DNA from 3 places in the Streptomyces sp. NPDC093064 genome. Region 1 is predicted to be linked to each of the others. Evidence: riboswitches for the same ligand, from Rfam matches in the RefSeq annotation. Region 1 holds a riboswitch; each other region holds the start of a gene.

Region 1 (10,050 bases):
GGAACCCGCCGTCCTCAAAGGCCCCGTTCTGCCGCCCCTCGCCGGACGGCGGCGCCGCGGGCGTCACGCACGGGCCCTTGCGCCACCACTCGGGCAGCATCGCGATCGCCTCGTCACCGAGCGGGTTCACGCCCGGCCCGGCGGCCAGCGAGTGGGCGACCAGGACGTGCAGGCACTTCACCCGGTCCGGCATGCCACCCGCGCTGGGGAAGCCCGTCAGCTCCTCGATCTCGTCCCGGCGCCGGATGTAGTCCTCGTGCGCGGCCCGGTACGCGGCCGCCAGCTCCGGGTCGGTGGCCAGCCGCTCCGTCATCTCCTTCATCACGCCGTCGGCCTCCAGCGTGCCGATGGCCGAGGCGGCGCGCGGGCACGTCAGGTAGTACAGCGTGGGGAAGGGCGTGCCGTCGGGCAGCCGCGGGGCCGTCTCCACGACGTCGGGCTGCCCGCAGGGGCAGCGGTGCGCGATCGCGCGCAGGCCGCGCGGCGGCCGCCCGAGCTGCTGCCTGAAGGCCTCGACGTCCGCCTCGGTGGGTTCGGTGCGCTCGGTGGGCGGCGGTGGGGTTTCCATGCCTTGCGTATGTCTCTCTGTCAGTTCACTGGTCGGAGGCGTCGGACTTGTCGACCCCGTCCCAGACGTTGGCGTACCAGGGGCGGCGGGCCGTCCCCCGCTCGGCGCGGGACCGCTCGGCCGGGTCCGGGTCGACCACGACGTAGCCGGTCTCCCCGGGCTTCACGTAGTGCAGCCGCTGCCGGATCTGCTGTTCGGCGTAGGCGTCGTCCTGCCAGCGTGCCTTGAGGTCGCGCATTTGTTCCACCCGCTCCTGGGCCTGCCGCTTCTGTCGTTGCAGATCGGCGATGTCGGCGCGCTGGGTGACGTACTGCCGCATCGGGTACGCCAGGGCGACCACCATCGAGCACAGCACCAGCGCGAGCAGCGCCGCGCGGCCGGTGAGGCGGGAGCGGCGGGCCTGGCGGCGGGTCTGCGAACGGTAGACACGGGCCGCGGTCTGCTCACCGAGCAGTCTGAGCCTGGTCGTGGTGGAGAACCGGTCCCGGTCCTTGACGGCCATCGTCCCGCCTCCCGTTCGTGCCCGCGCACACACGTGCGTACGTCCCCGGACACGGTACGGGACCGGGTACGGGGACGTACGTGCGACTGGCGAAGCCTTACGCTTTGCGGCTCAGCCTCCGGGACGGCTCGGCCCTTGGAACGGCTGAGCCCTCGAAGCGGCTCAGCCCTTGAAGCGCGGGAAGGCCGAGCGGCCGGCGTACACCGCGGCGTCGTCGAGGATCTCCTCGATGCGCAGCAGCTGGTTGTACTTGGCGACGCGCTCGGAGCGGGCCGGGGCGCCGGTCTTGATCTGGCCGCAGTTGGTGGCGACGGCCAGGTCGGCGATCGTGACGTCCTCGGTCTCGCCGGAGCGGTGGGACATCATGCACTTGAAGCCGTTGCGCTGGGCCAGCTCGACGGCGTCCAGGGTCTCGGTGAGCGAACCGATCTGGTTCACCTTCACGAGCAGCGCGTTGGCGGCGCCGTCCTCGATGCCGCGGGCGAGGCGCTCGGGGTTGGTGACGAACAGGTCGTCGCCGACGAGCTGGACCTTGTCGCCGAGCTTGTCGGTGATGACCTTCCAGCCGGCCCAGTCGTCCTCGAACAGCGGGTCCTCGATGGAGACGAGCGGGTAGGCCGCGACGAGCTCCTCGTAGTACTCCGTCATCTCGGCGGCGGAGCGCTCCTTGCCCTCGAAGACGTACTTGCCGTCCTTGTAGAACTCGGAGGCGGCGACGTCGAGCGCGAGGGCGATCTGCTCGCCGGGGGCGTATCCGGCTTCCTTGATCGCCTCGAGGATGAGGTCCAGGGCCTCTCGGTTGGAGCCGAGGTTCGGGGCGAAGCCGCCCTCGTCGCCGAGGCCGGTGGACAGGCCCTTGCTCTTCAGGACCTTCTTCAGGGTGTGGTAGACCTCGGTGCCCCAGCGCAGGGCCTCGGAGAAGGACTCCGCGCCGATCGGGGCGATCATGAACTCCTGGATGTCCACGTTGGAGTCGGCGTGCGAGCCGCCGTTCAGGATGTTCATCATCGGCACCGGCAGCAGGTGCGCGTTCGGACCGCCGAGGTAGCGGAAGAGGGGGAGGTCCGAGGCCTCGGAGGCGGCGTGGGCGACGGCGAGGGAGACGCCGAGGATGGCGTTGGCGCCCAGCGAGCCCTTGTTGTCGGTGGCGTCCAGGTCGAACATGGCCTGGTCGATCAGACGCTGCTCGGTGGCGTCGTAGCCGACGAGCTCCGGGCCGATCTGCTCGATCACGGCGAGGACGGCCTTCTCGACGCCCTTGCCCTGGTAGCGATTGGGGTCGCCGTCACGGAGCTCGATGGCCTCGAAGGCACCGGTGGAGGCGCCGGAGGGGACGGCGGCACGACCGGTGCTGCCGTCGTCGAGGCCGACCTCGACCTCGACCGTGGGGTTGCCTCGGGAGTCCAGGATTTCCCGGGCTACGACGACGTCGATGGACGGCACGAGCATCTCCTTCTGGGATGTGACGCTGGAAGTGCGGGGCGTGAGCCTTGCGACTAGAGCCTAACCGTCCCGGGGCGGCGACCGGCCGACCGACCGCCTCGTGGACAGAGTGACGGTACCCATTGTTCCCACTCGGAACAAAGGGGAGGGGAAGGTTCGGGAACGGCCGGGCGTGCGGGAGACGAAAAAGCCCCGCCCCGGCGCGTAGGGGGGAACGCGCCGGGGCGGGGAGCCCTGGAAAGCGCCGAGGGCGGGACGGGCCCTTACTTCAGGTGGAGCTGCTGGCCCGGATAGATGAGGTCGGCGTTGTCGACGATGTCCTTGTTCAGCTCGAACAGCTTCTTCCAGCCACCCTGGACGCCGTGCTCGGCGGCAATGGAGCTGAGGGTGTCGCCGGAGACCACCCTGTACTCGCCGTCACCCTTCCTGACCTTCTCGCCGGTCGGCGTAGTGACGGTCTTGCTCGGGGTGGGACGCGTCGCGGAGCGGTTGGCGGCCTGCTGCTCGGTCGAGCGGGTGGCGGTGCTCTTGGCGGAGCTGCCGCTCGACGACGACGAAGACGAAGAAGACGACGACGAGGACGACGAGGACGACGACGCGGGGGCGCTGCCGGTGTAGGCGGCACCGGACAGGCCCCTGCCGCAGACCGGCCAGGCGCCCTTGCCCTGGCCCGCGAGTACCTTCTCGGCGACGGCTATCTGCTGCGACTTGGAGGCCAGGTCGGCGCGCGACGCGTAGGCGGTGCCGCCGTACCCGGCCCAGGTGGAGTTGGTGAACTGGAGGCCACCGTAGAAGCCGTTGCCGGTGTTGATGGACCAGTTGCCGCCGGACTCGCACTGGGCGACCGCGTCCCACTCGGAGGCGGTGGCGGCGGAGGCGTCGCCGACCGCCATCAGCGGGGCGGCGACAGCGGCGCCGGCGACACCGGCGAGCGCGATGACACGGGTGGTCTTGGACGTGCGACGGTGCTTGCCCTTGCTGGAGAACAGCATGGTGGGATCCCCTCACCGACGCCTGCGAGGTGAGCTGTCGGGTTCGGGCCGGTTGAGTTGCCCGGCCGTGCCTCGTGCGTGAGGCACGGCTCCACCCCTAGCCGCTCCGGTCAACTGCCGGGCGCGGCACTTACCTTGGGTCCCCCGCTCCTGCCCACGGCGCTTGACGCGACGACTGTTCCCGTACGGCCGCTGGCAGGATTCGGCGTTGCGGCAGCCGGGGCTCGCGGTGACGAGCGGTCACGACCGTAGGCACGCGCTCCGCCGAATTCCAAAGACGATCAGGGCTTCTGAGAGTCATCCCACACTTTCACCGAATGGGACATTCGGTGCGAAGTGGGACGTGAACTCCCGCTACTTTTGGGGCGTTTCGGTAGGGACATTCAGGGTCTGACCGGCAGAGATGTGGTTGGGGTCGGACCCGACCGCCCCCCTGTTCGCCGCGTACAGCGCATCCCATCCGCCCTGAAGGTCAAGGGAGTCGGCGATGGACTCGAGCGAGTCGCCGGCGCGGACGGTGTAGGAGTCGGCGACGACGGCGCGCGCGATGCCGCCGCGGGAGGCGTGGCGGCCGGAGGACGCGGCCGCGTGACTGTCGGCCGGGTCCTCGGCGGCACTGCCGCCGCGGTGCCGCCCACCGCCGAGCGCCCCGGCGTCGAGCGCCCCGGTGTCGACCAGGGTCGAAGTGCCGCCGATCTGCCACGAGTTGTCCGTGTCACCCGGCTGCGGCGTGACCGAGGGCGAGGCGTCGGGCGACTGGAACCCGCTTGCGGCGACATCGGGGGACGTGTCGGACTTGGCCGGGTTGCCCTTCTTGGCGGGCGAGGACGGCGAGGGGGAGGACGTGGTGGGGGACGCGGTCGGCGAGCCGGAGGAACCGGAGGAATCGGCCGGACCGGGGTCGGCGTCCGACGAGCCGGATGAACCGGACGGGTCGCTCGACGACGCCTGTGACGAGTCGGACAGACCGAGGTCGTCCGTGAGGGACTTTCCGGAGGAGTTGGAGGATCCGGACGCATTACCCACGCCGGTGTCGACCTTCGCCGCCCCGGACTTCTTGTTGAGCCCGGAGAGCAGCCCGCACGTCGGCCAGGCATCGGGGCCCTTGTCGGCGAGCAGCTTCTTGGCCACGGCTATCTGCTGGGACCGGCTGGCCTGGTCGGCGCTCGAGGCGTAGTCGAGGCCGCCGTACTTCTCCCAGTCGTCCTGCGTCAACTGAAGGCCGCCGTAGTAGCCGTTGCCGGTGTTGGCGCTCCAGGCGCCGCCACTCTCGCACTTGGCCACCTTGTCCCACGCGTTGCCGTCGGCCGCGCTGGCGCCGCCGGCGCCGATCAGTGGGATGGCGATGGCGGATCCGGCCACTCCGGCGGCGACAAGGAGGGCCGGAGCCTGACGGGGCCGACGGTGACGTCCGTTCCCGGAGAGCATACGGAGACCTTTCGTGCGACAGCGGTGACCCGCGTGGCGACCGCAGACTCGGCGCCACGCTGATGGGTGAAAGTATCGGCTGACGATCGCTTGTCACAAGTTCATGCCGCACAGATCACGTGAAGATCACACCGTTGAACATGTGTCATCTTCGTGCCCGTCATTGGGTAGGCGTGGTGCGGCGGCAGGCGTCTTTTCCTGCCTTGTCCGGCTTCCCTGCGACTTACCGACCAGGCGTGAACCGCACCGGCAGCGTCCGCAGTCCGCGCATGATGAGCCCACCGCGCCAGCGCAAGTCGGCCGGATCTGTGTCCAGTTGCAGGTCCGGGAGCCGGGTGAGGAGGGTCGCCAGCGCGGTCTGGCCCTCCAGGCGGGCGAGCGGTGCGCCGAGGCAGTAGTGGATGCCGTGGCCGTAGCCGAGGTGTTGATTGTCACGCCGCCCGAGGTCGAGGACATCGGGGCCGGCGAACCGCTCCGGGTCCCGGTCGGCGGCGGCGAGGACGACGAGGACCGGGTCGCCGGCGGCGATGTCCTGCCCGCCGATGGTGAGCGGCCGGGTGGCGTAGCGCCAGGTGGCCAGCTCCACCGGACCGTCGTAGCGAAGGAGTTCCTCCACTCCCGTCTCCAGCAGGCCGCCGTCCCCCTCGGCGAGGGACCGCTGGAGCCGGTCCCGCTGCTCGGGGTGGGTGAGCAGGGCGTAGGTGCCGTTGCCGATGAGGTTGACGGTGGTCTCGAAACCGGCGAACAGAAGGATGAAGGCCATGGCGGCGGCCTCGTTCTCGGTGAGGTGCTCGCCGTGGTCGGAGGCGCGGATGAGGGCGGAGATGAGGTCCTCGCCGGGGGCGGGCTCGGCCGGGAGCGCCTCGCGCTTGCGGTGGATGAGGTCCGCGAGATAGCCGCGCATCTTCTTCACCGAGCGGGCGACCCCGCCACGCGGGCCCTTGCCGTGGCGGATCATCATGCCCGCCCAGTCCCGGAAGTCGTCCTGGTCCTCGCGGGGGACGCCGAGCAGGTCGCAGATGGCGTAGATGGGCAGCGGGAAGGCGAACTCGTGGATGAGGTCGGCGGTGCCGCGCTCGGCGAACCCGTCGATGAGTCCGTCGGCCAGCTCCTGCACACGCGGGGCGAACTCGGCGACGCGGCGCGGGGTGAACGCCTTGCTGACCAGCCGGCGCAGCCGGGTGTGGTCCGGCGGGTCGATGTTCAGCAGGTGGGTCATCAGCTCGGCCTTGCGCTCACCGGGGATGCCGGTCTTGCCCTTGGCGTGCGCGGGCTCGGCGTGGTGCGCCGGGTTCTTGGACAGCCGCTGGTCGGCCAGGGCCTGCTTGGCGTCCGCGTACCGGGTGACCAGCCAGGCCTCCACTCCGCTGGGCAGCCGGGTCCTGTGCACGGGGGCGTGCTCGCGGAGCCAGGCGTAGGCCGGGTAGGGGTTGCTCGCGAACTCCCAGGTGAACAGGGCGGGTGGCTGGTCGTGCATACGGTTGACCCTAGCGCCGGGGGTTCGGCGTCAGGCTTTCCGCCCCCACCGCCGCGGCTCCGGCCCTTCCCGTCCCTGGCGGCGATGCCCCCGGCTCCCCTGCCGGACCACCCCCTCCCCGCCCGCGCCCTCAGGGCTTCAGTTGCCCTCCGCCTCTACGATCGCGTCCCGGTACGCGCGCGCCGCCGCGCGCAGTGCCGCCTCCGGGTCGACGCCCTCCGCCTCGGCGCGGGCGGCCAGCGCCAGCAGCTCGTACCCGAAGCCCTCCCTCGCCGGGAGGGGGACCTCCAGGCCCGCCGTGCGGACCCGGGAGGCCAGCTTGGCGGCGAGGGCGAGGCCGGGCTGGCCGAGGGGGACACCCTCGGTCACGGAGGTGCGCCGCTTCTCCTCGGCCTTGGTGCGCAGCCAGTGCTCCTTGACCTCCTCCGGGGTGGTGGCGGTCTCGTCGCCGAAGACGTGCGGGTGGCGGTGGATCAGCTTGGCGACGATGGTGCCGGCCACGTCGTCGATGGAGAACGGCTCCTCGGGGTCCTCCTCGGCGATACGGGCGTGGAAGACCACCTGGAGCAGGACGTCGCCCAGTTCCTCACGCAGCTCCTCGCGGTCGCCGTCCTCGATAGCCTCGACCAGCTCGTACGCCTCCTCGATGCCGTACTTGGCCAGGCCCTTGTGGGTCTGTCGGGACGACCAGGGGCACTCGGCGCGGATGCGGTCCATGACCTGGACGAGGTCGAGCAGGCGGGCGCCGGGCAGGTCGTAGGAGGCGGGCAGCAGCTCCAGCTCCGGCATGTTCACACGGCCGGAGCCGGCCAGGCGGGCCAGTCCGTCGGTCAGGGCGGGTTCGCCCTCGCCGGTGGCCACGACGACGACCGTACGGCCGCCGGCGCACACGTCCACCAGTTCCTCGGCGCTCGGTGCCGACTCGTCCACGGCTATACCCGCCTCGCGCAGATACGGCAGCTGCGGATGGGCGCCGTCCGCGCACAGCACCCGGTCGGCCGCCCGCAGCGCCTGCCAGGCGGGCCAGGACAGGAGCCCGGGGGCGACCCGGTGGCTGGTGGTGAGCAGGACGATCCGGCCCGGGGCCGCTGCGGAGGTGGTCGCGCTGGTGGTGTTCACGGTCCGAACGTAACGCACACCGGCGACGTCACCCCTGGTTGTCCACAGGCCGGGGGCCGTCCCCCGGCCCGGTTGTCCACAGGCCCGGTCGTCCGGCGTCCGGTCGTCCGGCGTCCGGTCGTCCGGTCAGGCCGACTGCTTCGCGTCCACCGCCGAGACGTCCCGCAGCCACGGCGTCTTGGCGTTCACGAGGGTGCTCTTCTCGACGTCCCACGTGCCATAGCGCGGGTTGAGGTCCACGTGGAGTTCGGCGGAGGCCTCGGACAGCGCCTTCCAGAAGGCCGGCTGGCCGGCGTCGGTGTTCAGATGGGCCGCGAGCTTCTGCGCCTCCAGCTGGAGGCGGAGGTTGTCGTCGAGGCGCCGCGGCGGCACCCCGTACCGCTGGAGCCACGTGTCCTCGAGCGCCTTGGCGCCGCCCGCCTGCTGTTCGAGACCGGTGCGCAGCTGCTGGATCTCGCTACGGCTGACGCTGAGGCCGGCGTTCTTGGCGGCGCGGTCCAGCACCCGGTCGAGCACCATCTGGTGCAGCGTGTCCCGAGTGAGGGTGCCGGTCGCGGCGACGGCCTGCTGGTACTGCGCCTCGTCGGCCACCGCGGCACGCTGCGCGTCGCGCACCTCGCTCACCCGGCTCTGCAACTGCCCGAGGGTGATCCGCTGGCCGCCGATCACGGCCGCCGCGCCCGGACGTGCGTCGTTTCCACAGGCGGTGAGCAGGGGTGCCGCCGCGAGGATCGTGGCGGACAGGACGAGCGCGGTGCGACGGCGGCGGTGCAAGGAAACCTCCCGTGGTGGAGATTGTGCGGCGGTGCACAAAGTCTTGCGGTGATCGATATTAGGCAGCGGCCGGGCTCCGGCCAACCCATTCGACCAACGATTCACCACGACTTCGGGCACCGTCGCACCACGCCCCGCCCGAGCGGGCGTCGGCCGACACGGAAGCCGGGCGTCACCGCCCGGTTCCGGCTCAGCCGGTGATTGCCACCGGGGCGTCCCAGGTGTCGCGGTCGACGGTGAGGGTGTAGCCGCCGCGGGTCTCCTTGCTGTTGACCATGTACTGGTGGGCGCGGCTGTGGTCGGTGAACTGGGTCTTGCCGAAGGGCCAGTCCGTGGTGGTGGTGTCCTTGCCGTCCCACAGGGCGTACCAGAGGTTGCCCGGCAGGTCGGTCTTGTCCGTCGCGGTGGCGATGGCCTTGGCGCTGGAACTGGTGAAGCCGTAGAAGCCGGCCCGGTACGTCTTGGCGCGCAGTTCCTTGTCGAAGGCGCGGACGTAGGTCAGCACGGCGTCGTTGCACGCCTTGTCGGTGATGTCGTACGGCTCCATGTCGAGGTAGATCGGGCTGCCGGCCTTGATGCCGAGCCCCGCCGACTTGGCCACCGCGTCCTTGGCGTCGCTGGTGCCGAGGGAGGCGGCCGTGGCGGCGGTGAGCCGCTCGGGGTTGGCGCTCTTCTGGCAGGGCGGCTGGGCGCCGACGTACAGCGGGATGAGCTTCCAGCCCATGGAGCTGACCGACTTCACCCAGGAGGCGGTGAGGTTGGGCTGGGCGCAGCCGCGGTTCTTGCCGCCGATGTAGACGGCCGCGGCGCCGTAGTAGCCGGTGTTCCAGGCCTTCATGGCGCTCAGCGAGGGCGCCGTGCAGGTGTCGAAGGCGCGGCCGGTGAAGGTCTTCTGGGCGGGCCAGGCGGTGGCCGCCATGGAGGTCTGGGCCGCGATCCCGGCGCCGGCGACGACGACGGCCCCGGCCGCCGCCCACGTGATGTACCTGCGCTTCTTCGACTGCCGGTGCTCGGCCATCCCCACCCCTGTTGTCGTGTACGTGCTTGTTGCGCGTGTGCGGACGCACGCTAACCGACGGAACGTCTCCGGCCTGAAAAGTGATCGCCTCGCAGGGCACAAGAATCACTCAAGACGCAGCAAAAACACGCGTGTTACCTGCGACAGGCGACGGTCCGGCCTGCTCGGGCGGCATAAGGTCCGCTGGCCACTCCTCTGTGGCCCAGCCCGAGAAAGCACCTCACATGCACTTCGCGTCCCGCGCCGCCCATGTCCTCGCCCTGGCAGCGCTTCCCCTGGCCCTGACGGCCTGCGGCTCGTCCGGTTCCGCCGGCCACGCGTCCTCCGGGTCCACCCGCGACCCCAACGCCGGTCTGCTCACGGGCACCCAGCTGAAGAAGGCCCTCGCCCCGGCGTCGTTCTTCGCCTCCGGCTTCGCCGTCGACCCGAGCGGGGCCAGGGACTCCGGCGACACCTACACGCCCCCGTCGAACGCCCCGGCGGCCAAGCCGGACTGCACCAAGCTGGGCGGCACCGCGTGGATAGACGTCACCGGGATCACCGGCGTGTCCTTCGCCCAGAACGACTACGTCCGCAAGGACACCTCCGAGGACATCGGCCAGGAGATCGACACCTACCGGGGCACGACGGCGGCGAGCGTCCTCAAGGCCGTGGAGAAGACGGCCACGGACTGCGCGGGCTTCACCGACTCGCAGACCCACACCAAGGTGAAGGTCACCGGCCGCTCCA
Region 2 (10,050 bases), on a different contig from region 1:
CTGCCGGTCGCGCGGTCGATGGCGACTGTCATGGTTCGACACCTTTTGCAAGATCAGGGAGTTGGGCTGGGCACAGGCCGGTGGCCGCCGGAGTCCTCCCCTTCACGGGAGCACTCCGACGGCCACGACGGCTCACTTGCTGAAGTCGGGGACCAGCTTGGCGATCGCGAGTTCCGCGTTGCTCAGGCCCTTGTCCAGGGACTCCTTGCCGGCGGCGATCTTGGGCAGCTCGCTGTCGAGCGGGCCCCACAGGGAGCCGTACTCGGGCAGCGCCGGGCGCGGCTGGGCGGCGGGCAGGACGCCCTGGTAGCCGGCGATGCCGGGGTCGGCCTTGACCTCGGCGGTGTAGGCGTCGTCGCGGGTGGGCAGCGTGGAGTTCTTCAGGGCGATGGCCTCCTGGGTCTTCGCCGAGGTCATCCACGTCACGAACTTCAGGGCCGCTTCCTGGTGGGCCTTGTCGGAGCCCGCGTAGACCGAGAGGTTGTGGCCGCCGGTCGGGGCGCCCGCCTTGCCGGCGGAGCCGGCCGGGACGGTGGCGATGCCCAGGTTGGACTTGTCCGCGAAGGCGGAGCCCTTGTAGAAGTTGGTGATCTCCCAGGGACCCTGGATGATCGCGGCGACCTTGCCGCCGACGAACGCGTCCTGGATGTGGGCGTAGGCGTCGGCGGTGGTGTCGGCCTTGTGCAGACCCTTGCCGTCGAACAGGCTGAGCCAGGTGCCGTAGGCCTTCTTGGCGGGCGCCGAGTTCATGGTGATCTTCTTGGCGTCGGCGTCGACGGTGTTGGTGCCCTCGCCGTAGAGGAAGCTCTGGGCGTAGTAGGCCTGGGTGGAGCCCCAGTAGCCGTCGACGCCGGTCTTGTCCTTGATCTTGGCGGCGGCGGACTTCAGCTCGTCCCAGGTCTTGGGGGCCTCGGAGATGCCGGCCTGCTTGAACAGGTCCTTGTTGTAGACAAGGGCCAGGGTGTCGGTGACGAACGGGACGCCGTAGGTCTTGCCCTCGTACTGGGCCTGCGTGATCAGGCTGGGCTGGAACTTGTCCTGCTCGGCGAGGGCCTCGGTGCCGTCCAGCGGCACGAAGTAGCCCTTCTTGGCGAAGGCCGGGGTCCAGCCGACCTCGGAGCGCAGCACGTCCGGGGCGCCCTTGGAGCCGGCGGCCGTGTCGAACTTGTTCTGCGCCTGGTCGAACTGGACGTTGACGTACTTGACCTTGATGTCCTTGTTGGCCGCTTCGAACTGCTTGACCAGGGCCTGGTACGTCGGTGCCTCGTTGGTGGCGTTGGAGGTGTCCCACCAGGTGATGGTCACCGGACCGTCCGACTTGTCGCTGCCGCTGTCGCTCCCGCCGCACGCCGTCGCCGCGAGAGCGAGGGACGCCACCAGCGCGGTGGCCGCTATGCCACGCCGCATGAGTTCTCCTTGAGGGTTAAGCCCGTGAACAGGGAACGGTCCCGTCCGCCGCCCTGCCGACTTGCCGACCGCGCCGTTGCCGCCGCCGGGCGACCGAGAACGTAACAGCGTTGCAAGCTCCGCGAAAGACCTTGCAGAAAAAAAGTGCAAGACGGCAGGCGAGTTACCACTTCGTGATCTGTCGGGGCAGGCCCTACGGCCCTGATTTCACGCGGGCAGGCGGCCCCTCGGACACTTGTGCAAGACTCTGCAAGCCCTTGCCAGACGATGGTGGGGGAGGAATCATCCCGTTGCGGACCGGACGCCGAGACCCGGACGTCGACCGGCCGCCGACCGAACACGAGGGATCGCGATGACGCAGCAGCCCGCAGCGGGCCGTTCAACGGCTCGCACCAGGCGCCCCGTCGGTGTGCAGGGCGGGGGCCGACCGGTACAGTCCGGTCATGTGACCACACGGCTTGCCGACATCGCCGCCCAGGCGGGGGTGAGCGAAGCGACCGTCAGCCGCGTCCTCAACGGGAAGCCGGGCGTCGCCGCCACCACCCGCCAGTCCGTGCTGGCCGCCCTCGACGTCCTCGGCTACGAGCGCCCGGTACGGCTGCGGCAGCGCAGCGAGGGCCTGGTGGGCCTGATCACCCCGGAGCTGGAGAACCCGATCTTCCCCGCGTTGGCGCAGGTCATCGGCCAGGCGTTGACCCGGCAGGGCTACACCCCGGTGCTCGCCACCCAGACCCCCGGCGGGTCCACCGAGGACGAGCTGACCGAGATGCTGGTGGACCGCGGGGTCGCCGGGATCATCTACGTCTCCGGTCTGCACGCGGACACCACGGCCGACATGGAGCGCTACGAGCGCCTGCGCGCCCAGGGTGTGCCCTACGTCCTCGTGGACGGCTTCTCCCCCAAGGTGCAGGCGCCGTTCATCTCCCCCGACGACCGGGCCGCGATGACCCTGGCGGTGACCCACCTCGCCTCCCTGGGGCACGCCCGTATCGGCCTGGCCCTCGGCCCGAAGCGTTTCGTGCCGGTCCAGCGCAAGATCGAGGGCTTCGTGCGCGCCATGCGGGACCAGCTGGGCCTGGCCGCGGACGTCGTCGAGTCGGAGCTGATCCAGCACTCCCTCTACACCCTGGAGGGCGGCCAGGCCGCGGCCACCGCGCTCATCGAACGGGACTGCACGGCGATCGTCTGCGCGAGCGACATGATGGCGCTCGGCGCGATCCGGGCGGCCCGGCAGCGCGGCCTGGAGGTCCCCCGGGACGTCTCCGTCGTGGGCTTCGACGACTCTCCCCTGATCGCCTTCACCGACCCGCCCCTGACGACCATCCGCAAGCCGGTGCCGGCGATGGGCCAGGCGGCGGTGCGCACGCTGCTCGAGGAGATCGGCGGGACGCCCGCGCCGCACAGCGAGTTCGTGTTCATGCCGGAGCTGGTGGTGCGCGGTTCGACCGCTTCGGCCCCTGGGGACCGCCCTCGTCCCTGAGGCGGAGAACATGCGAACGGAACCCGACCGGCGGATGATCGGTGGACGAACGCTTTTCTGGCAGACTCTGTGCCTATGGGTGACTCGACCGTGACACGACTGGAAGGCCGGGAAGAGGCCGTTCCGCCCCTTGTCACGGACGAGCAGTCCCCCACCGTCCTGGAGCGGCTGCGCACCCCCCGCCGGCCGCGGCTGTGGTTCGAGATCCTGCTGATCGCGGTGAGTTACTGGACGTACTCGCTGATCCGCAACGCGGTCCCGGAGCAGAAGGCCAAGGCGCTGCGCAACGCGGACTGGGTCTGGAACGCCGAACACCAGCTCGGCATCGCCGTCGAACACTCGGTCAACCATGCCGTGAACTCGGTGACTTGGCTGATCATCGGCATGAACTACTACTACGCGACGTTGCACTTCGTGGTCACCATCGGCGTCCTGGTGTGGCTCTACCGCACGCACCCCGGCCGCTACGCGGCGGCCCGGCTCACCCTCTTCGTGACGACGGGCGTGGCGCTGCTCGGCTACTACCTGTACCCGCTGGCGCCCCCGCGCCTGATGACCGGCGACCACTTCGTCGACACGGTCCAGGTCCATCACACCTGGGGTTCCATGGCCTCCGGCGATCTCAAGAACATGTCCAACCAGTACGCCGCGATGCCGTCCATGCACATCGGCTGGTCCCTGTGGTGCGGCCTGACCGTCTTCACCCTGTGCACGATCCCGTGGCTGCGCGTCCTCGGCCTGCTCTACCCGGTGGCCACCCTGGTCGTCATCGTCGCCACCGCCAACCACTTCTGGCTCGACGCGGTCGGCGGGGTGCTGTGCCTCTCCTTCGGATTCACGATGGCCCGCGCCTGGTACGGGGCGCTGCCGCACGCGCTGCCGCGGCTGACGCCGGCGCTGCGGCCGACGGAGGCGTAGGGCCGTAGCGGTGTCGGTGTCGCCGAGCCGCCGTCTCACGCACCGTAGAACAGCTCCTCCATGACCGCCCGGGCCCGGCGTGCCGTCCGCCGGTACGCGTCGAGCATGTCGCCCGCGTGCCCCGGCCCGTATCCCAGGTACCGCCCCACCGCGGCCAGTTCCCGCGGCTCGGTGGGGAACGTGTCCCCCGCCCGGCCCCGCACCAGCATCACCGCGTTGCGCACCCGGGTGGCCAGCACCCACGCCTCGTCGAGCGTCGAGGCGTCCTCCGGGGACACCAGTCCCGCCTCCCGCGCCGCCGTCAGCGCCTCCCGCGTCCGTGTGGTCCGCAGCGACGCCTCCCCCGCCGCGTGCCGCATCTGGAGCAGCTGCACGGTCCACTCCACGTCGGACAGCCCGCCCGGCCCCAGTTTGGTGTGCAGCTTGGGGTCGGTGCCGCGCGGCAGCCGCTCGGACTCCATCCGGGCCTTGAGCCGCCGGATCTCCCGCACCGCCTCCTCGCTCAGTCCGCCGCGCGGATAACGCAACGGATCGATCAGCTCGATGAACCGCCGCCCCAGGTCCTCGTCCCCGGCCACCGGCTCGGCCCGCAGCAGCGCCTGGGACTCCCACACCAGCGACCACCGACGGTAGTACGCCTCGTACGACTTGAGCGTGCGCACCAGCGGCCCGGACTTCCCCTCGGGCCGCAGATCCGCGTCGACCAGCAGCGGCGGATCCGCGCTCGGGATCTGGAGCAGCCGCCGCGTCTCGGCGACCACCCGGGCCGCGGCCTCGGCGGCCTCCCGCTCGTCGGCGCCCTCCCACGGCTCGTGCACGAACAGCACGTCCGCGTCCGAGCCGTAGCCCAGCTCGTGCCCGCCGAAGCGCCCCATGCCGATGATCGCGAACCGGGTCGGCAGGGTGTCCCCCCATCCCTTGCGCACGACCGCCCGCAGGGTGCCGGCGAGCGTGGCCGCCGTCAGGTCGGACACCGCGCCGCCCACCTGGTCCACGAGCGCGCCCTGGTCGGCCTCGACGGGCCGGGTCTCGGTGCCGTAGGAGCCGACGATGTCGGCGGCGGCGGTGCGGAACAGCTCCCGCCGCCGTACGCCGCGCGCCGCCGTGACGCCCTGCTCGGGGGTCTCGGCGCGACGGACGGCGGCGAGGACCTCCTGCTCCAGCTGGGCGCGGCCGCGCGGTTCGAGGCCGCCCGCGTCGCCGTCGCCCAGCAGTGCCACGGCCTCGGGCGCGCGCATCAGCAGGTCGGGCGCGAGCCGCCCGGCCGACAGCACCCGGGCGAGGTTCTCGGCGGCGGCCCCCTCGTCCCGCAGCAGCCGCAGATACCAGGGGGTCTTGCCGAGCGCGTCCGACACCTTGCGGAAGTTCAGCAGCCCGGCGTCCGGATCGGCGGAGTCCGCGAACCACCCCAGCAGCACGGGCAGCAGGGTCCGCTGGATGGCCGCCTTCCTGGTGACGCCGGAGGCCAGCGCCTCCAGATGCCGCAGCGCGGCGGCCGGGTCGGCGTACCCGAGCGCGACCAGCCGCTCCCGCGCGGCCTCCGGCCTCAACCGGGCCTCGCCGGGAGCGAGTTGGGCAACCGCGTCGAGCAACGGCCGGTAGAACAGCTTCTCGTGCAGCCGGCGTACGACGCTGGTGTGCCGTTTCCACTCCCGGGTCAGCTCGGTGATCGGGTCGCTGCGCAGGCCGAGCGACCGTCCGAGCCGGCGCAGATCGGCCTCGTCCTCGGGGACGAGGTGGGTGCGCCGCAGCCGGAACAGCTGGATGCGGTGCTCCAGGGAACGCAGGAACCGGTAGGCGTCGTCGAGTTGCACGGCGTCCACACGGCCTACGTACCCTCCGGCGGCCAGTGCCTGCAACGCGTCCAGGGTGGAGCCGCTGCGCAGCGACGGGTCGGTCCGCCCGTGCACCAACTGAAGGAGCTGCACGGCGAATTCGACGTCGCGCAGGCCGCCCGGCCCGAGTTTCAGCTCGCGCTCGACCTCGGCCACGGGGATGGTCTCGACCACACGGCGGCGCATCTTCTGCACGTCTGCGACGAAGTTCTCGCGCTCGGCGGCCTGCCAGACCAGCGGGCCGAGCGCGGCGATGTACTGGCCGCCCAGTTCCAGGTCGCCGGCCACCGGGCGGGCCTTGAGCAGCGCCTGGAACTCCCAGGTCTTGGCCCATCGCTGGTAGTAGGCGACATGGCTGCTGAGGGTGCGCACCAGCGGCCCGTTGCGGCCCTCGGGCCGCAGGTTGGCGTCGACCGGCCAGATCGAGCCCTCCACGGTCGTCTCGGAGCAGATCCGCATCATGTGCGAGGCGAGCGCGGTCGCGGCGCGCAGGGCCTTGACCTCGTCGGCGCCGTCCGCGGCCTCGCCGACGAAGATCACGTCGACGTCGGAGACGTAGTTGAGTTCGTGACCGCCGCACTTGCCCATCGCGATCACCGCGAGCCGGCACAGCGCGTCGTCCGCGGGCGCGGCGGCCCGCGCGAGCCGGAGCGCGGCGCGCAGGGTCGCGGTGGCGAGGTCGGCGAGCTCGGCGGCGGTCTCGGCGACATCCGTGGTGCCGCACACGTCGCGGGCGGCGATGGACAGCAGGCAGCGCCGGTAGGCGACGCGGAGCGCGACCGGATCGCCGGCCTCGGCGAGCCCGTGCTCGAACTCCTCCACGCCCGGGTGCAGGTCGCGCGGCTCGTAGGTGACCAGCGCCCGCCAGTCGCCTGCGTGCCGGGCGAGGTGGTCGCCGAGCGCGGTGGAGGCGCCGAGCACGCCGAGCAGCCGGTCGCGCAGCGGTTTGGCCGCTATCAGCGTGTCGAGCAGCTCGCGGCGGGCCTTGGACTCCGGCTGCGCCTCCAGCAGCCGGACCAGCCCGCCCAGCGCGAGATCCGGGTCGGCGGTGGCGCCCAGCGCCTCCAGCAGCACCGGATCGTCCCTCAGCGGCGCGAGGTCCGGCCCGTCCAGCAGCCGCTCGGCGTCCGAGGCATGGATGAAGCCGTGCCGCAGCAGCCGCGTGAAGGTACTGCTCCTGCGCCCCGGCGCCGTCATCCCGGCCTCCCGTCGGATCAAGCCCGTCCTGGCCAGAGCCTATCCGGAGTCCCGGTCCTGAGCCCTGACGGCGGTCCCGCTTTCCGCGCCGGTCGGAGGTCGTCGGGGAGGCCCGGGAAACGGGGATACCCGCCGCCCACAGGACGTACGGTCCGGACGCCCCGAGGGCATCGGAGTGCAGCCATCCGTATGCGTACCGTGAAAGTCACGAATACGTAGCGGACATATCACGCACCAACCTTCACAGCAGTCACAAGCGTTGGCTAGCGTGCCCGGCGGGCACCCCGTACCCCCGCCGGCGAACAACGCCGGGACGGGTGGCCTGCGCCGAGTCCGGTGCGCCTCACGGCAGCCGGAGCCGGGGACCCACTCATCCCTGGGGTGAATCGGTCCCGTTCACGCGTCCCCCACCGCGCGTACGGGACGGTAGGGCAGCCCTTCCGACCACCCGCCCGAACCCGACAGCTAACCCGGTAGGCGGTCCATGGAAGGAGGCGCCACTCTTGGCGTCGCACCGCAAAGCCCGGACCACGGCCACCCGGATCGCCGGACTGCGCACGTCCCCGGCCCTCGGTCTGACGACCGCGGCCCTCACCTCCGTGGCACTGCTGTCCCAGACGGCGAACGCCGCGCCCGCGCAACCCCAGAAACCCAGCCTCGAAGAGGTGCAGAAGAAAGTCGACGACCTGTACCACCAGGCCGGAGTGGCCACCGAGAAGTACAACGCGGCCAAGGAGAAGACCGCCACGCAGCGCACACGCGTGAACGGCCTCCTCGACGACGTGGCGAAGCGCACCGAGAAGCTGAACGAGGCGCGGCGCGAGCTCGGCATGTTCGCCGCCGCCCAGTACCGCACGGGCGGGATGTCCGGCACCGCGACGCTGCTGCTCGCGAAGGATCCCCAGCAGTACTTCGACCAGGACCATCTGATGAGCCAGCTCACCGAGCGGCAGAAGAAGGCCGTCGACGACTACCAGACCGCGCAGCTCGCGACGACGAAGAAGCGCACCGAGGCGACGAAGATCCTGGAGTCGCTGACCACCTCGCAGGACGATCTGAGGACCAGCAAGCTCGACGTCCAGACGAAGCTCAGCGAGGCGCGCCATCTGCTGTCGACGCTGACCGCCGAGGAGAAGGCGCGGCTGGCGGCGATCGAGAAGAAGAAGCAGGAGATCGCCCGGCAGAAGGCCGCGGAGCTGGCCCGCCGGCAGGCGGCGGCGGAGGCGGCGGCGGCCGCGCAGAAGCTCAAGGAGGAGCAGGCGGCTCAGAGCGCCAAGGCGAAGGCGAGCAGCGGAACGGGCACGAGCACGGGAGCGGGCACAAGCTCCGGATCGAGCACGAGCTCCGGATCGAGCACGGGCTCGGGTACGGGTACGGGCGGGGGCACGAGCACGGATGCCGGATCGAGCACCGGCTATGCCGCCCAGGCCGCCAAGGTCATCGACTTCGCGCGGGCCCAGATCGGCAAGCCGTACGTGTGGGGCGCGTCCGGCCCCGGTTCGTACGACTGCTCCGGGCTCACGCAGGCCTCCTGGAAGTCCGCCGGGATCTCGCTGCCGCGCACCACCTGGGACCAGGTGAAGGCCGGCACGACCGTCTCCGTCTCCGCGGCCAAGCCCGGCGACCTGGTCTTCTTCTACGACGACATCAGCCACGTCGGGATCTACATCGGCAACGGCATGATGATCCACGCGCCGCACTCGGGCGCGAACGTCCGCGAGGAGTCGATCTACTACATGCCGATCCACAGCGTCGTCCGTCCCGCGTAACGCGCGCGCCGGACACCCGGTGCCGGCACCGGCACCGGCACCGGCACCGGCACCGGACATGAAAGGGCCCGCACCGGGGGGTGCGGGCCCTTTCAGGGGGCGGCGCCACTCAGGTCCAGGGCACCGCGATGAAGATGTCGGCCACGGTGAGCAGCTCAGGAAAGCCAGCCCCGACCTGCGCCTACAGCACCGGCAGACGCTTCTCGGTTCGAAGGATTGCCATCGCGCCGTGCCGTCACCCCGTGTGCGTGCCCGCGTGCCGGCCACGGCCCCGGTTCGGCGTGTCGAGGCGTCGGGTCGCCACGAGAAGCAGTCCGACCAGGGCCGACCACAAGACGATCACCCCGACGGGACCGGTCCATATGCCGGATATTCCGGCCAGAGCAGCGCAGGGCATGGCAAAGATCGTCTGCATCCCGCGCTTTCCGAGGCGTGTGGGCAGCCCCGTCGCGGCGTAGTGGGGAGCGCGCGCGACCGCGTGCCCTCCCGCATAGGCGGCGAAGAGGCCGATGGCGAACAGGGCCAAGGCGATGGCCGTGCTCCAAAGGGACAGTCCTTCGGGGTTGTCGTCGGAGTACTGCGTCACGCCGTCCTTGCTCACGGCGGTCGCGTAGTCCCGCCACATGGTGACGGTGACCACGTCTCCGGCACGGAGGTGCCCGAGCAGCGGCTCGGCTCCGCCCATGGCTACTTCCCGGGGCACTGATCCGGGTCCGGTGAGCCGGAGGTCGTACCGCTGGTTCTTGGGCTGTTCCCGTATCTCCGTGCCGCGCACGGTGGCCTGGACGGGGCGCAGGCAGTCCTCGGTGACCGCCGTACCGCAGGGGCGAGCGGCTCGATACGCGCGCTCCTCGGCCATGTCGTCGGGCACGCGGGTCAGTCCGACGCCGGCGAAGAAGATCAGAGCGACACCGAGCAGTACGGCGACGGCTCCCCAGCAGCGGTGCCAGAGGGTACGCAGGCGCAGACCACGCCGGGCACCGCTTCGGCCGTCGCCCTCGTACGGCATGTCAGGCCTCCCGCCGCACGCGGGAGCAGACCGTGAACACGGCCATAGCGACCACCAGCCCCGCCGCGGTCGCCGTGGTGTCGGCGAGCAGCCGGTCCAGATGAGGTCGCAGCTGGTCGACCAAGGTGCCCACCACGACCGAGCCGGAGACCGCGGCCACCAGACCGGCGCCCCAGTGACGGTGCCTGTTGTAGAACCACCGGCCCAGCACCATCACCACTGGTGCGGCGACAGGAAGCTGCCGCTCGTCGAGCAACTCCAAAGCTGCCCACGTAAGGGCGAGCACCACCAGGCACCCCGCCGCCACCCTGGCCGCCTCGGCCCACAACACCGGCCGGTCCCCGCTCACCACGACGCCTTCCACCCTCCCCCTCCGCGCCGTCGTGCCCACGGCGTCGCACCGACGGCAATTGAGCCACACCCGCCCCTCCACGC
Region 3 (10,050 bases), on a different contig from region 1:
CGGGCGTACGCGAGCTGCTCCGACGTGGGAGCCCGCAGCTCGTAGCGGGCCCGGGCGAGTGCCGGGATCACGTTCACGGCCTGCCCGGCCTCGGAGACGACGCCGTGCACCAGGGTGCCGGGCGGGAGCTGCTGGCGCAGCAGGCCGATCGCCGTGTGCGCGACCGTCGTCGCGTCGAGCGCGTTGACTCCCTCCCAGGGGGCCAGAGCGGCGTGGGAGGGCCTTCCCCGGTAGGTGACGTCCCAGGCGCCGACGGCCAGCGACGAGGCACCGACGGTGTCCTCGGCCGCCGCGTGCACCATCATGGCCGCCGCCACGTCGTCGAACACTCCGGCCTCAAGGAGCAGCACCTTGCCGCCGATGTCCTCCTCCGCCGGCGTGCCGACGAGTTTCACCGTGATGCCGAGCTGATCCGCGACGGCGGCGAGGCCGAGCGCCGCGCCGACCGCGGAGGCCCCGTTCACGTTGTGACCGCAGGCGTGTCCGATGCCCGGCAGCGCGTCGTACTCCGCGCACAGGGCCACGACCAGGTCGCCGGTTCCGCAGGTGGCGACCAGCGCGGTGGGCAGGTCCGCGACGCCCTGGGTGACGGCGAAGCCGGCGTCGGCGAGGAGGTGGGCGATCTTGGCGGCCGACTTGTGCTCCTGCAGAGCCGTCTCCGGCTCGTCGTGCAGACTGTGACTCAGGGCGACGAGGCGTTCCCGGCGGCCGCGGACGGTTTCGGTCACCTCGGCCAGCGCGTGTTCCCGTGCCTCCTGGTTTGTGCGTCGCTGCACCAGAGTCATACCCGCTCTCCGTTCGACACGAGGGGGTGATGTGCTTGCCCGGTCCCAGTGACCGGCACACCGCGGAAGGTCAAGCCCAGCACCCCGCCCAGCAGGGCGACACCGGCACACACCCCCCAGGCCCACAGATAGCCGGTGAGCGCGATGTGGCCGTTGGCCAGCTGGTGGCCGGCGAAGAGCCCGCCGATCACGGCTGCTCCGATGGCCGCGCCCAGGGAGAGCGCCAGCTCGTTGAGGCCGACAGAGAGCGCGGTCTCGGTCTCGGCGACGACCTCCGCCGACAGGGTCCGCGTGATCGCCTCGAACATGCCGGTGGCCAGTCCGACGACAAGGGCGCCGACGAGGTACTGGGAAAGGGAGCCGTGGAAGAGGATCAGGGAGAGAAAGCCGGTCGCGCCGACGACACCCACCACGCAGAGCACCGCGCGGTCGCCGATTTGCCGCGCCAGTCGCGGGGTCGCGGTCGACCCCAGGCAGCCGGCGACGACCATGGCGAGGGAGACGAACGCGATGGCCTGTGATCCCAGGCCCATGCCGTAACCCGTCGCAGCCGGATCGGACCCCAGGAACACGGCGTTCGCGCCCAGGAATCCGATGGTGCCGAAGGCGAAGCAGAAGGTGTTGGCGCTGACCACCGCGAGGCGGGGATCGCGCAGGAGACGCACGTTGACCAGAGGATGCGTGGACCGTTGCTCGACCGCCACCCAGACGACCAGCAGAAGTACCGCCAGGACGGCCGTGACGAGGGAATTGAGGGACAGCCAGCCCCAGGTCTCGCCCTGGGCCAGAACGAGGACCAGTGCCACCAGGCCCAGGGTGAGCAGCGTGGCCGCTCCGAAGTTGAAGCCCCCGCCGCGCCGAACGTTGCTGTCCGGCAGGACCAGGGCGGCGGTCACCGCGAGTGCGCCGACGGGCACGGCCGTCCAGAGGCCGGCGACGGCGTGCTCCTCACTGAGCGCGCCCGCGATCAGGCCACCGACGCCGATCGATATGAGCAGCGCGCCGACCAGGACCGACATGCCGGCACGTCCGTGCTCCGGTGCGCGCGAGCGCAGGATTCCCGCCAGCAGCGGAAAGAAGCCGACGACGGCTCCTTGCAGGGTCATGCCGATGGCGAGGGTCGCTGTCGTCGGCCACGCCGCTATCAGCAGGGAACCGCCGGCCACCATCACGACACAGGCGCGCAGGAGCCTGCGGTGCCCGTAGATGTCGCCCAGTCGCGACAGCAGTGGCGTCATCACCGCGAACGCGAGTTGGGAGAGAAGGTAGAGGTTGTTCTGGCCGACACTGCCAATGCCGACGTGATGGCCGACTTTCGGCAGGAGCGGGGTCAGGTACCCCTGCACGACGCCACTGCACACCACGATCACCATCATGGTCGCGAGCAGCCCGCGGCCGGAGCCGATGCTTCTGTTCACCGATGTCTCACCTTCTTTTGGTGGCTTGAATCCGACGTGGGGGCTACTGTGCGGGCCCCGACCGTACCGGCCCGGAACTTCGTCGAAATCGTGCGAGGAAGGCATATCTGATGCAGGAAACGAGCATGCCGAGCGAGCTGGACCTCGCTCTCATGCACGCACTGCAGTTGCAGCCACGGGCGTCCTGGTCCGAATTGGCTCCCCTGCTGGGGGTGACCGCGAGCACGCTTGCGCGGCGCTGGGAGCGACTGTCCACGAAGGGGCTCGCCTGGGTGTACGCGGCTCCGGGCCGTGCGTTCTCCCGTACCCGTTGCACCGCGTTCGTACTGCTGCGCTGCCGCCCAGGTGCACGTCAACGGCTTGCCGAACAAGTGTCCGCTTTCGAGGAAGTCGTCACCGCCGAACTCACCGCACCCGGCAGCGCCGATCTCCTCCTCGATGTGCTGGCCCCGGACGCGGCCCGTCTGACTCACTTCCTCACCGAGCGCCTTGATGGACTTCCCGAGGTGAGCGCGGTGGAATGCCTCTTCGCCACCTCGCTGTACACGGAGGGCAGCCGATGGCGGCTGCACTCCCTCGACTCGGCACAACTGGGCGCGCTCGGCCCTCCCGGTGCCGGCGTCCGCGAGGCGGCTTCTTCCGCCGAACTGGACCGCCTCGACCATGCTCTTCTCGACGCCCTGGTCCGCGACGGACGTCTGGGGCTCGCCGCGCTCGCCGAGCGCACCGGCACCAGCGCGGCGACCGTACGCCGCAGGGTGCACCGCCTCACCGACTCCGGCGTGATCCTCTTCCGCTGCGACATGGCCCCGCACCTGACGGGACTGCCTGTATCCGTCACCTTTCGCGGCCAGGCCCCGGCCAGCGATCTCAACACGCTTCACCGAACGCTGGCCACGCTACCCGAATGCCGTCTGGTCGCCGCCGTCACCGGGACCACGAACGTGCTCGCCACGTTCTGGCTGCGCGACATCGGCGACATCGAGCGCCGCGAAACCGCGATGTGCGCCCGGCTGCCCTCCCTCACGATCGCCGACCGGATCGTCGGGCTGCGGACGGTCAAGCGGATGGGGCACCTGCTCGACGGGACCGGACGACGGACCGGAACGCGGCCCATACGGCCCTGGTAGGGGGCGCACCGGTTCCGCGGACGGTTGCGGGAAAGGCACACGGTTGGCCAGCAGTTCCCTGTGAAGCCGGAATCTGGCGGCCGATCCGCCGCGCGGGCGAGGGTGCTCAGTACACCGGGAGCGTGCGCGGGCCGAGGTCGTCGCGGGCCGGCGGGGGTGCCAGGCGCACGGTGGCGTCGAGGACGCTCAGCCCGCGCGGGGCGACGACGACCGGCTCCAGGGTGACGGCGACGACCTCCGGGTGGTCGTGGACCAGCCGTGACACACGCAGCAGCAGCTCCTGCAACGCGGGGGTGTCGACCGGGGCCGAGCCACGCCAGCCGAAGAGCAGGGGTGCCGTGCGGATGGAACGGATCAGGGAGGTGGCCTCGCGGTCGGTGACCGGGATCAGCCGGTGCGCCATGTCGCCGAGCAGCTGGGAGGCGACCCCGGCGAGCCCGAAGGAGAGCACCGCGCCGGCCGCCGGGTCGATGACCGCGCGCACGACGGTGTCGACCCCTCGGGGTGCCATTGCCTGCGCCACCGGCCGCAGCTCCTCGGGCTTGCCGAAGAGGTCGGTCAACTCGGTGTAGGCCCGGCGGAGTTGATCCTCATCGGTGAGGTCGAGGCGTACGCCGCCCAGGTCGGCGCGGTGCCGCAGGTGCGGGGCGGTGGCCTTCAGGGCGACGGGGTAGCCGAGGGCGCGGGCGGCCTCCGCGGCGGCGTCGGGAGTGGGCGCGGGCAGGGCCCGGCGCACGTGGATGCCGTACCGGCCGAGCAGCTCGCAGGTCTCCTCCGTACCGAGCGTGAGGCCCTGCCCGCGCTCGAGCAGTCCGCCGATGAAGGCGGCGGCGCCCTTCTCGTCGATGTCCTCGTACTCCGGCACCTTCCCCGGCTCCACGGCCTCCCGCCGCCACTGGCCGTACCGGACCGCCTCGGCAAGGGCCCGCACGGCACGCTCGGCAGCGGGATAGGCGGTGATCAGCCGCGGCCCGGTGGGGGCCGGCTCGGGCCCGGCACCGCCCGCCGTCATACCCGCGGGACCTGCGCCCCCGGCCGCGGCCCTGTCGGGCACGGCAGGGGACGGCCACCGGGAGCCGGGGCGGAGCTGCGAGCCCGTGGCGGAAGCCTCGCCCGGACCTCGCCGAGGTCCTGACGTGCATGCCTTTGGACCTGTGCCGGTCTCGGGGTTCGGGTCTGCCAGCGATGCCCGGCCCGCCTGGTGCCCCGGACCCGCCGGGGATGCCGAGGCAGGCCGGGGTGTCGTGGGAGGTGGCAGGAGGGGGGTCGCTCCCGGGTGGGGGCCCGGGCCGGGTGCCGGGGCCGTGCTGGTGGCGGCGGAGAGGGCTTCCGCCAGGCCGCCGAACTCGACGTGCACGACGAGGACCGGCTTGCCGGGGACCTCCTGCGCGGCCGAGCGCAGCGCCTCGGCCAGGGCCGAGTCCTCGGCGGCCCCCTCCCCCAGCGCCGGTATCAGGGTGACGACCACCGCGTCGGCGGTCTCGTCGGCGAGCGCCCGGGACAGCGCGACCCGGAAGTCCTCCGCCGACGCCGCCGTAGTCAGGTCCCGCGGCGGCTGGGGGCGCAGCCCCTCCGCGAGGCAGCGGTCGTAGGTCAGCACTCCCAGCGACTCGGAGTTGCCGAGGATCGCCACCCGCGGGCCCGGCGGCAGCGGCTGCCGGGCGAGCAGCAGGCCGGTGTCGACCAGTTCGGTGATGGTGTCGACCCGGATCACGCCGGCCTGCCGCAGCAGCGCGGACACCGTCGCGTGCGGCAGCCGCGTCGCCCGTACCGCGTGCCCCTGCGGGGCGGAGCCCGCGCCCTGCACCACGACCAGCGGCTTCACCGCCGCCGTACGCCGGGCCAGGCGGGTGAACTTGCGCGGGTTGCCGATGGACTCCAGGTACATCAGGGCGACGTCGGTGTCGGGGTCGTCGTACCAGAACTGCATGACGTCGTTGCCGGAGACGTCCGCCCTGTTGCCGGCCGACACGAAGGTCGACACGCCCGTGACCCCGGTGACCCCGCCGCCGCGCCGGTGCAGCCGGGACAGCAGCGCGATGCCGATGGCCCCGGACTGGGCGAACAGCCCGATACGGCCCGGCCGGGGCAGCTCGGGGGCGAGGGAGGCGTTCAGCCGGACGTCCGGCGAGGTGTTGATGATCCCGAAGGTGTTGGGCCCGATGATCCGCATGCCGTACGTGCGCGCCTGCCGCACGAGGGCGCGCTGCCGCTCGCGTCCCTCGGGACCGCTCTCCGCGTAGCCCGCGGAGATCACGACGAGCCCCTGCACCCCGTGCTCGCCGCACTCGGTGACGGCGTCCGGGACGCGCTCGGCCGGCACGGCGACGACGGCGAGGTCCACGGGCCCGTCGATGTCCCGCACCGAGCGGTGGGCGGGCACCCCGTCGATCTCCCGGCAGTCCTCGCCGAAGGCCCGGTTCACGGCGTGGAGCCGGCCCGTGAACCCGGCGTCGCGGATGTTGTCGAGGATGCTGCGGCCCACGCCGCCGCGCGTGCGGCCCACGCCGATGACGGCGACCGAGCCGGGCATCAGGAGCCGCCGTACCGACCGCCCCTCGGCCCGCTGCTCCCGTGCGCGCTGCACGGCCAGCGAGCGGTCGGTCGGCTCGATGTCGAACTCCAGGTGTACGACGCCGTCCTCGAAGCTGCGCTTCTGGACGTACCCGGCGTCCGTGAACACCTTGATCATCTTGGTGTTGGCCGGAAGCACCTCGGCGGTGAAGCGCCGGATGCCGCGCTCGCGGGCGACGGCCGCGATGTGCTCCAGAAGCGCGGAGGCGACCCCGCGTCCCTGGTGGGCGTCCTGCACCAGGAAGGCGACCTCGGCCTCGTCGCAGGGCGCCGAGGCGGGTAGGCCGTCCGCGCCGATGCGGTCGTAGCGTACGGTGGCGATGAACTCGCCGCCGACCGTGGCCGCGAGTCCCACCCGGTCCACGAAGTCGTGGTGCGTGAAGCGGTGGACGTCCTTCGCGGACAGGCGCGGGTAGGGCGCGAAGAAGCGGTAATACTTGGACTCGTCCGACACCTGTTCGTAGAAGCTGACCAGACGGCCGGCGTCATCGGCGGTGATGGGGCGGATCCGTGCGGTGCCGCCGTCGCGCAGCACCACGTCGGCCTCCCAGTGGGCGGGGTACTCGTGCCGGTCCGGCGAGGTCTGCATGGGGCCCAGCGTACGGCTCGCGTCCGACAGCGGCGCGAGGCAGTCTGTGGAGGACACACGTCGGACCGAGGCCGCGGTCCGACGCCGCCCGGGGCGGCGCACACCCCCGCTCCGGGCTCGCTCCACGTGTGGAAAACTGGTCTAGACAACCCTGATCACCCGAAGGGCAGCAACACATGGCTGAGCGCCGCGTCAACGTCGGCTGGGCCGAGGGCCTCCACGCCCGCCCCGCCTCCATCTTCGTCCGGGCCGCCACGGCCTCAGGCATCCCCGTGACGATCGCCAAGGCCGACGGGACGCCCGTCAACGCGGCCTCCATGCTGGCCGTGCTCGGCCTCGGCGCCGAGGGCGGCGAGGAGGTCGTCCTGGCCTCCGACGCCGATGGCGCGGACGCCGCGCTGGACCGGCTGGCCAAGCTGGTCGCCGAGGGGCTCGGGGAGCTTCCCGAGACCGTCTGACCGGCAGGACCGCTCCTGCGCCGAAGCCGTGCCGCCCGGACGGGGTGGCACGGCTTCGGCGTGCCCGGCGGGCCCCCGGAACACCGGAAGGGAACACAGGAAGCCCCGGCTCGGGAGCCGGGGCTTCGGGGGTGTCGCGTGACGCGCCGGGCGGTGTGCCGGCGCGGGAGGTCAGATGTTGAGGCCGTGCCGGCGGAGGTAGCCCACGGGGTCGATGTCGGAGCCGTAGTCCGGGGACGTACGGGCCTCGAAGTGCAGGTGCGGTCCGGTGACGTTGCCGGTCGCGCCGGACAGGCCGATCTGCTGGCCCGGGACGACCTGCTGGCCCACCGAGACCCCGATGGACGACAGGTGCCCGTACTGGGTGTACATGCCGTCGGCCATCCTGATCACGACCTGGTTGCCGTACGCCCCGCCCCAGCCGGTCTCGACGACGGTGCCGATGCCGACCGCGCGGACGGTGGTGCCGCTCGCGGCGTGGAAGTCGATGCCGGTGTGGGTGCCGGAGGACCACAGGGAGCCGCCGGTGCGGTAGCCGGTCGATACGTAGGAGTCGAGGATCGGCGTCACGAAGGCGTTGAGACGCTTGCGCTCGGCCTCGCGGGCGGCGCGCGCCTTGACCTCGCGCTCCTTCGCGGCCCGCTCCGCGGCCTTCTTGCGCGCGGCCTCCTCGGCCTGCTTGCGCGCGGCGGCCCTGTGCTGGGCGAGGGCCTGGGCGTCGATCTTCTCGGCGACGCTGTCGCCGATGGTGACGACCGGGGTGAGGCCGGTGTCCTCGGGGGCGGGGTCCTCCGCGGCGAGGGCCGGGGCGGCGAGGGTGCCGATGACGCCGGTGGTGGCCAGGGCCGCGACGCCCGCCGCGCGGGCGGTGGTGCGGTGCATCCGGCTCGGCCGGCGGTGTTTCCCGGCGGCGCGGGTGAACGCCATGGAGACGTGGGTCCTTTCCTTCCCTCTCGCCTACCGGGTTAGCTGACGGGTTCGGAGCAGGAAGGTCTCCTACGGCCCCCTCGCGGCGTGCGCGGGTGTCCGATTCACCCCAGGGACGGCGGGTCCCCGGCTCCCCTGGCTCGCGCCGTACGGGGACTCGGCGATGGCTGTCCGGTGCCGCGGACGCGGCGCACTGCCCGACGAACAGCCGGACCGACGCTAAACGGGGCCGCTTTCAATTCCCAAACGGATCAGATGTTTTGTAGCGCATACCACAGGGCAGACAGGCAACCTCCCCCTCAATTCGGACATCGTGGGGCCCTGGTGACGCTTCGGGCACCAAGGCCCCACGCGCGCGTGTGCCGTTCGCCGCGCGTGCGGCGGCGAACGGCGGCGAGGGGGTACCTCTACTCGGCCGCGACGACGATGACCCGGCCGGCGCCCAGGGCCTCGACGGGCTCCTTGATCTGCGCCGCGTCACCGACGAGGACCGTCACCAGCCGGTCCACCGGGAAGGCGTTGACGACGGCCGCGGTCGCCTCCACCGTGCCGGTCGCGGCGAGCTGCTGATAGAGCGTCGCCTGGTAGTCGTCGGGCAGGTGCTGCTCGACCTGGTCGGCGAGCGTGCCGGCCACGGCGGCGGCCGTCTCGTACTTCAGCGGCGCCACGCCGACGAGGTTCTGCACGGCGACGTCCCGCTCGGCGTCGGTGAGGCCCTCGGCGGCGAGCTTGCGCAGCACCGTGAACAGGTCGTCCAGGGCCGGGCCGGTGTTCGGGGTGTCGACCGAGCCGCTGATGGCGAGCATCGCGGCGCCCGACCCGTCGGGGGCCGAGCGCAGCACCTGGCCGAACGCCCGCACCCCGTAGGTGTAGCCCTTCTCCTCGCGCAGGACGCGGTCCAGGCGGGAGGTGAGGGTGCCGCCGAGGCAGTAGGTGCCGAGCACCTGGGCGGGCCACACGCGGTCGTGCCGGTCCGGGCCGATCCGGCCGATGAGCAGCTGCGTCTGCACGGCGCCGGGCCGGTCCACGATGACCACGCGGCCGGTGTCGTCGGCGGTCACCGGCGGCACGGGCCGCGGCTTGGCGGGCGAGCCGGTCCAGGCGCCCAGGGTCCGGCCCAGCAGCTCGTCGAGGTCGACGCCGGTGAGGTCGCCGACGACCACGGCGGTGGCCGTGGCCGGACGCACGTGCCGGTCGTAGAAGGAGCGGACGGCCGCCGAGTCGATCGCGCCGACCGTGTCCTCGGTGCCCTGGCGCGGACGCGACATGCGCGAGCCGGCCGGGAAGAGCTCCTTGGACAGTTCCTTGGCGGCGCGGCGGGCCGGGTTGGCCAGCTCGTGCGGGATCTCGTCGAGCCGGTTGCGCACCAGGCGCTCGACCTCGGATTCGGCGAACGCGGGCGCCCTGAGGGCGTCGGACAGCAGGCCGAGCCCCTTGGCCAGGCGGGAGGCCGGGACCTCCAGGCTCAGCCGTACGCCGGGGTGGTCGGCGTGCGAGTCGAGGGTGGCGCCCGCGCGCTCCAGCTCGGCGGCGAACTCCTCGGCGGAGTGCTTGTCGGTGCCCTCGGAGAAGGCCCGCGCCATGATCGTGGCGACGCCGTCCAGGTCGGCCGGCTCCGCGTCCAGGGGCGCGTCCAGCAGCACCTCGACGGCGACGACCTGCTGGCCGGGGCGGTGACAGCGCAGCACCGTCAGGCCGTTGTCCAGCGTCCCGCGCTCGGGCGCGGGGAACGCCCACGGCTTGGCCGCGCCGGCCCGGGGCTGGGGGTGGAACTCCATCGTGGCGAGCTCGGTCACTTCGCCGCCTCCTCGGTCTCGTCGGTGGCCGCGGCGTCCGCGCCCTGGGCGTCGTCCTGCGCGTCGGCGGCGGTCGGCTCGTAGACGAGCACCGCGCGGTTGTCGGGGCGCAGGCGGGACTTGGCGGCCTCCTGGACCTCCTCGGGCGTCACCTCCAGGACCCGCTTGACGGCGGTCAGGGCGAGCTGCGGGTCGCCGAACAGGACGGCGTAGCGGCACAGTTCGTCGGCGCGGCCGGCGACCGTGCCGAGGCGGTCCAGCCACTCGCGCTCCAGTTGGGCCTGGGCGCGCTCCATCTCCTCGGCCGTGGGGCCCTGTTCGGCGAACCGGGCGAGCTCCTCGTCGATGGCCGACTCGATGACGGGGACCTCGA

What was found. A riboswitch is a leader RNA that binds a small molecule or an ion and turns the genes downstream of it on or off. The one in region 1 is predicted to bind cyclic di-AMP.
Positions count from the first base shown of each region.
Region 2: linked by a shared signal. The riboswitch ahead of ACIQFZ_RS12110 (NlpC/P60 family protein) and the one ahead of ACIQFZ_RS16230 (transglycosylase family protein) in region 1 are both predicted to bind cyclic di-AMP.
Region 3: linked by a shared signal. The riboswitch ahead of ACIQFZ_RS20875 (M23 family metallopeptidase) and the one ahead of ACIQFZ_RS16230 (transglycosylase family protein) in region 1 are both predicted to bind cyclic di-AMP.

Region 1 covers NZ_JBIVPK010000011.1:153,591-163,640, reverse strand. The annotation lists gene ACIQFZ_RS16245 (DUF501 domain-containing protein) at 1-568, opposite strand, end outside; gene ACIQFZ_RS16240 (septum formation initiator family protein) at 594-1,070, opposite strand; gene eno (phosphopyruvate hydratase) at 1,233-2,519, opposite strand; gene ACIQFZ_RS16230 (transglycosylase family protein) at 2,777-3,505, opposite strand; cyclic di-AMP (ydaO/yuaA leader) riboswitch at 3,510-3,677, opposite strand; gene ACIQFZ_RS16225 (transglycosylase family protein) at 3,860-4,933, opposite strand; gene ACIQFZ_RS16220 (cytochrome P450) at 5,157-6,410, opposite strand; gene ACIQFZ_RS16215 (nucleoside triphosphate pyrophosphohydrolase) at 6,549-7,529, opposite strand; gene ACIQFZ_RS16210 (SurA N-terminal domain-containing protein) at 7,656-8,303, opposite strand; gene ACIQFZ_RS16205 (glycoside hydrolase domain-containing protein) at 8,494-9,321, opposite strand; gene ACIQFZ_RS16200 (hypothetical protein) at 9,546-10,050, shown strand, end outside.
Region 2 covers NZ_JBIVPK010000007.1:270,247-280,296, forward strand. The annotation lists gene ACIQFZ_RS12085 (sugar ABC transporter permease) at 1-32, opposite strand, end outside; gene ACIQFZ_RS12090 (extracellular solute-binding protein) at 133-1,407, opposite strand; gene ACIQFZ_RS12095 (LacI family DNA-binding transcriptional regulator) at 1,853-2,887, shown strand; gene ACIQFZ_RS12100 (phosphatase PAP2 family protein) at 2,963-3,805, shown strand; gene ACIQFZ_RS12105 (bifunctional [glutamine synthetase] adenylyltransferase/[glutamine synthetase]-adenylyl-L-tyrosine phosphorylase) at 3,841-6,837, opposite strand; cyclic di-AMP (ydaO/yuaA leader) riboswitch at 7,153-7,333, shown strand; gene ACIQFZ_RS12110 (NlpC/P60 family protein) at 7,341-8,606, shown strand; gene ACIQFZ_RS12115 (hypothetical protein) at 8,842-9,615, opposite strand; gene ACIQFZ_RS12120 (hypothetical protein) at 9,617-9,979, opposite strand.
Region 3 covers NZ_JBIVPK010000016.1:51,920-61,969, forward strand. The annotation lists gene ACIQFZ_RS20850 (amidohydrolase) at 1-785, opposite strand, end outside; gene ACIQFZ_RS20855 (MFS transporter) at 782-2,203, opposite strand; gene ACIQFZ_RS20860 (Lrp/AsnC family transcriptional regulator) at 2,314-3,333, shown strand; gene ACIQFZ_RS20865 (GNAT family N-acetyltransferase) at 3,440-6,496, opposite strand; gene ACIQFZ_RS20870 (HPr family phosphocarrier protein) at 6,673-6,954, shown strand; gene ACIQFZ_RS20875 (M23 family metallopeptidase) at 7,126-7,881, opposite strand; cyclic di-AMP (ydaO/yuaA leader) riboswitch at 7,894-8,054, opposite strand; gene ACIQFZ_RS20880 (pitrilysin family protein) at 8,289-9,677, opposite strand; gene ACIQFZ_RS20885 (pitrilysin family protein) at 9,674-10,050, opposite strand, start outside.